Regions from separate parts of the Viridibacillus sp. FSL R5-0888 genome, predicted to be linked through region 1. Evidence: riboswitches for the same ligand, from Rfam matches in the RefSeq annotation. Region 1 holds a riboswitch; the other holds the start of a gene.
What was found. A riboswitch is a leader RNA that binds a small molecule or an ion and turns the genes downstream of it on or off. The one in region 1 is predicted to bind cyclic di-GMP.

Region 1 (2,413 bases):
GGGCAAAAAAGATGTTAATTACTTTGTTTATAATCCCGAAAATAACGTTGATGTAGTTAAGCAGTGGAAGAAGAAAGTTGTTTCTTATAGTCTTAGATCTGATGATCTACAAAAATTTAATATGTCAACTAATAGAACTGTGGAGTAAGTATACTTTTAAAGATGTTTACAATAACTTCATGAATTGTATTTTCCAAATTGAGGTCGCCATATAATGAAATTAAATCACTTCTTTGGTATTGCTTGAACGATAATATAAAGTAAAGCGTTAAGTTGTTTTTGATTTCCGAAACGCCCTCATATTGCAATTCCAATGACAACGGACACCATATACTATGAAGGTTTTTAACTGACTTTCATTGAAGAAGCATATCATTATTTATTACGAGTACATTAAAGGAGCTAATTATGTTCAATGATAAAGATTTACTTAGTGTAGATGTAGCAAAGATGTATTACGATTTAGATAAGACTCAAGGTGAAATCGCTAAAGCTCTCGATCTGTCTAGACCTACTGTTTCGAAGTTATTGAAGAACGCCAAAGAAAAAAATTACGTGAACATCGTTATTAACGATCCTAGAGATTAGTCTTTAACCTTGAATTAGCACTACAAGAAAAATATCAATTGAATGCTGTCCCCATAGCATTCCCTCCAATAGATGGAGAACAGCAAATTAAAAAGTACATTGGTAAAACAACAGCTAAATAACATCTCGACTTTATTTCAAACAGTACAAATTGGCTTTAAGACCGTAAAGTGATAATAAATTTATTTGATTTTGATATAAAAATATAAAAGCCTTACTACACTTTATTGTAGTAAGGCTTTTATAAGTTGTTTAATTCTTATTTAACTAACGTACCTGTTAGTTGAAAAAGGCTATTTTACCTCTTCCCCTTTTGTTATAAAACGAAAGTTCATTCTTTATCATAGATTATACTACTAATTTCCAGTGGAAATAATTTATTTGATTACAGTTCAGATATCCGCCCTCACTGTAGAGCAGATTTACAAGGTAATCCTATACCAAAGGAACAATAAATAAGTAATAGAGCTACACACTATTCTAGAAAAATATGGATTTTTTAATATTACAAAATATGGAATTTAAAATGCATAAGGAGGGGGGCATTTTTCGTATGTAAACTAAGAAAAAATTCTTGTAATTCTAGTTCGACAAAAAATGACAAGTAATATATAATGTTGTAGTAATATATGAGCATGAGATTAGTACTATTTATAAAAATTGAAAAAGGCAAACTTATTGAAAGGTAAGGACGCAAAGCTACGAATCTAAAATCCTCTTGGATAATGATAGTCGGGTTGCCAAGAATAATAACGATTATTTGGCTATCTTATCTATATCTGGGATAGCTTTTTTTATTACACTCCTACGAGAAGAACGTGCAAATGTTAACAATGTAGTATAGCAGATCATAAAGAAGAAGGGAATTAAAAGATGATAGTCGTAGATAAAAAGAAATATAAAATGGCAATTCATGAGGTTTCGAAGGAAGTTCATGTACAGGTGCATGGATTAATGAAAGAGGAAGATGCAGAAGGTTATATGATAGATTTACAGGATACGATTAATAAAGTATCAAGAAAAGACTATACGTTTGTTGTCGATGGGACTCACCAAACAACTGTTCCATCAAAGGTTGTACCACAGTTGGAGCAAACGATGCAATTTTATTCTAGCTTAGGTTTTAAGGATATCCTTGTAGTAAAACCTTCATCTAAAATTGCTCAAGTGCAAATTAGGAATGCACTTGAAAGAATTGAGTTCACAGGTACATTTATCGATAAAGTACCTCATTCTATGTAAAGTTAGGTCCAATAGAAAAGAAATTTTTATTTTATAATTCGGAAGGAAGATCAATAAGTGCAAACAACACAAGAGTTGTATACATATGAGATTATAACGAAGGAACAAACAGCTTTAATTCAGAAAGCAGCTGAATGCCTGGCTCGCTCATTTATTGGAGTGGACGTTTCAGGAAAATGGGTTCAGGAACCGATGGTAGGTCAATTAAATATAGGTTATGAAGATTTCTATATGTTTACCAAGGAATATTTAGACTCTACAATAGAGCAGGGATATTGCGCAGTCGCTCTGGATATTAATAATAATGTTGTTGGTGTGCTTGCTGGAGATACAAATGCACCAGAGATTATCGGAGAAGATATATTTGAAGGTTCTTTTTATGATATGAATGTAATTCTGCGTGTTCTGGAAGATGTGGATAAACGTTTCATGGAAGATTATAAAAAACGAAACGGAAAAGAAATTGAAGATGGAGAGTTATTACACCTATTCATGTTAGGAGTGACAGCTGAACATGAACGTCACGAAATTATTCAACAATTAGGAAATGAATTGCTAACAAAGGCATCATCACAAGGGGTGA
Region 2 (2,413 bases), 1.4 Mb from region 1:
AGATTATATAGCTCCGGGTGGTTACGGTGTCCGTATCGACTCTGCTATGTATCCAGGATATAGTATTCCTCCGTTCTACGATTCAATGGTTGCAAAATTGATTGTACATGCAGATACACGTGAAGAAGCAATTGCTAAGATGAAACGCGCATTAGGTGAATTCATTGTTGAAGGACCAGGCATTCAAACAACAATTCCTTTCCACGCTAAATTAATGGATCATGAGGTATTCAAAAAAGGTGATTTCAATACGAAGTTCCTTGAAGAAAATGACGTCATGAATTCATAAGAAAGGGGCGAATTCTATGGCTGAAAAAGTGATACAATCTTTACCTCAAAGCACTCCTGCTGGTAAGGAAGAGCTAGGTAAGATTGAAGTAGCGCCTGAAGTTATTGAAGTTATTGCAGGAATTGCTACTACAGAAGTGGAAGGCGTTTCTGGTACAAGAGGAAACTTCGCTACAGGCGTAGTAGAAAAATTCGGTAAAAAGGTTCATGGGAAAGGTATTAAAACCGAATGGACTGAAGCGGGCTTAATCGTAGATGTATATTGCTTCGTGCAATATGGAGCATCTGTTGCGAAAGTAGCTCATCAAGTTCAAACCCAGATTCGTGAAGCTATCTTTAATATGACATCTCTTGCAACGCAAGAGGTAAATGTACATATTACCGGCATCCAATTTGATCAAATGAACGATGCAAAAACTGAATAATGTAAAAAAACACCACTTCCAATGAAGTGGTGTTTTTTTATTGTGTTGAAAATCAAACTCGTCATTAGAAAGAATCAAATAATTTCGTTAAAAACTCTTTGGTATAAATAAATGAGAGGTTTTTATTTGTTTAAAGATATCCCACAATCAATTACTAATGAATCTATGATCCAAATAATAAAATAATTTTGCTATAGCTAGCAATTTAAACGATTTAAAGTTAATGCTCATAACTACTAGAGGATAATGAATAGTTTAGGAGTTTTTTCTTATAGTTTAATGAATGTATAGTGATATAGGTAAAAAATTTAAAGGTAAAATATTTAATGCGATACATTATTACTATATAAGAAAAAACACAATTCAAGTAAAGTTTAAGTAATGCGACTTTTTCGATAATGAAAATGATATTTTTATTATAAAACCAATAAATAGGAGATAAGTTTTAGGTTGTAATAACTAGAGTGAGGGAAATAAATTGGAACTTATTAGATGTAAAACAATTCATATGATTCATGATGTAGTGTAAGATATCATGGTACTTTAGATTTATAAAAATTGAATAGGCAAACCTAGAGAAATTTAGGGACGCAAAGCTAGAGGGGCTAAGGTTGAAAAACTATGCCAGCCAGTTGCCAAAGAGTACATTATACTTTTTGTTATTTTGGGTTAAATAAAAATGTCTTAATCATTTTTATTTAGACGTTATCAAAAGTTAGCTACTCTCTTATAGAGTAGCTTTTTTAATGAACTTCTTAGGGTTTTATTCATCTGGAGGAGAAAGCATATGTCAAAGAAAATGTCTAAATTAATTGCTATTGCAACATCAACAGCGTTGTTAGCAAGTTATTCGGGGAGTGCTGTGAATGTTTTGGCAGCACCGAATACCAATGCTAATAAAACGGCATTAGAAAGCAAGATCAATGAGGCAATAAATGCTACAGTTAGTAAATTTGATTTATACGGAAATAGTAGTTTAAGTGAGTATAATGAAGTCTTCAAAATGAATAATACAAACATTAAATCGATAACAAACAACGGGGGAAATTATTCAGGCTCTCCTATTAATAAAGCAATAGATGGTGATATGAATACACATTGGGAGACTGGAAGAGCGAATACTGCGCAGTTTACTAACGAGGTAGTATTCAATTTAAATGAATCGACTGAATTAAATAGAATTGTTTATGCTGCTAGACAAACCAGTGCTAAAGGCAAAGGATTTGCGGAAGAGTTTGAAATTTATAGCTCTATCTCGGATGAAGGTGATGATTATACTTTAGTATCTCCTGGAGAATATAAAGGTTCAACCAGTGATGTTGTTGAAATTCAATTTAAACCAACTGAATTCAAAAGAATCAAATTTGTGTTCAAAAAGGCCAATCAAGATTGGGCAAGTGCAGCAGAATTTAGTTTTTATAAAGAAGACCAAGTAAAAGAGAGTATGAAAAAACTATTTACTGATGAAAACCATAATAAAGTATCTGATGAGTTCAATACAGTAGAAAAGTTAGAAGCATTAGAGAAAAAGGTTCAATCACACCCTTTATATGATGAATTTATAGAAGATATAGAAGATGCATTAGTATTAATAAATGAATCAAACATAGAAGCAACTAAAGCCAAAACAAAACCTTTTGAGTATTATTCTAATGAGGAATATTCTAAGTTGTTTAGAATGGATATTGAAAATATTAAGA

Region 2: it holds a riboswitch for cyclic di-GMP, as region 1 does, so the genes downstream of both, MKY02_RS06825 (NPCBM/NEW2 domain-containing protein) here and MKY02_RS13900 (hypothetical protein) in region 1, are expected to answer to the same signal.

What each region holds. Positions count from the first base shown of each region.
Region 1 is NZ_JBBPAU010000001.1:2,779,783-2,782,195, reverse strand. It holds gene MKY02_RS13910 (YfmQ family protein) at 1-148, shown strand, start outside; gene MKY02_RS13905 (MarR family transcriptional regulator) at 409-588, shown strand; cyclic di-GMP riboswitch class I at 1,247-1,333, shown strand; gene MKY02_RS13900 (hypothetical protein) at 1,462-1,830, shown strand; gene MKY02_RS13895 (hypothetical protein) at 1,888-2,413, shown strand, end outside.
Region 2 is NZ_JBBPAU010000001.1:1,377,709-1,380,121, forward strand. It holds gene accC (acetyl-CoA carboxylase biotin carboxylase subunit) at 1-289, shown strand, start outside; gene MKY02_RS06820 (Asp23/Gls24 family envelope stress response protein) at 306-713, shown strand; cyclic di-GMP riboswitch class I at 1,269-1,353, shown strand; gene MKY02_RS06825 (NPCBM/NEW2 domain-containing protein) at 1,501-2,413, shown strand, end outside.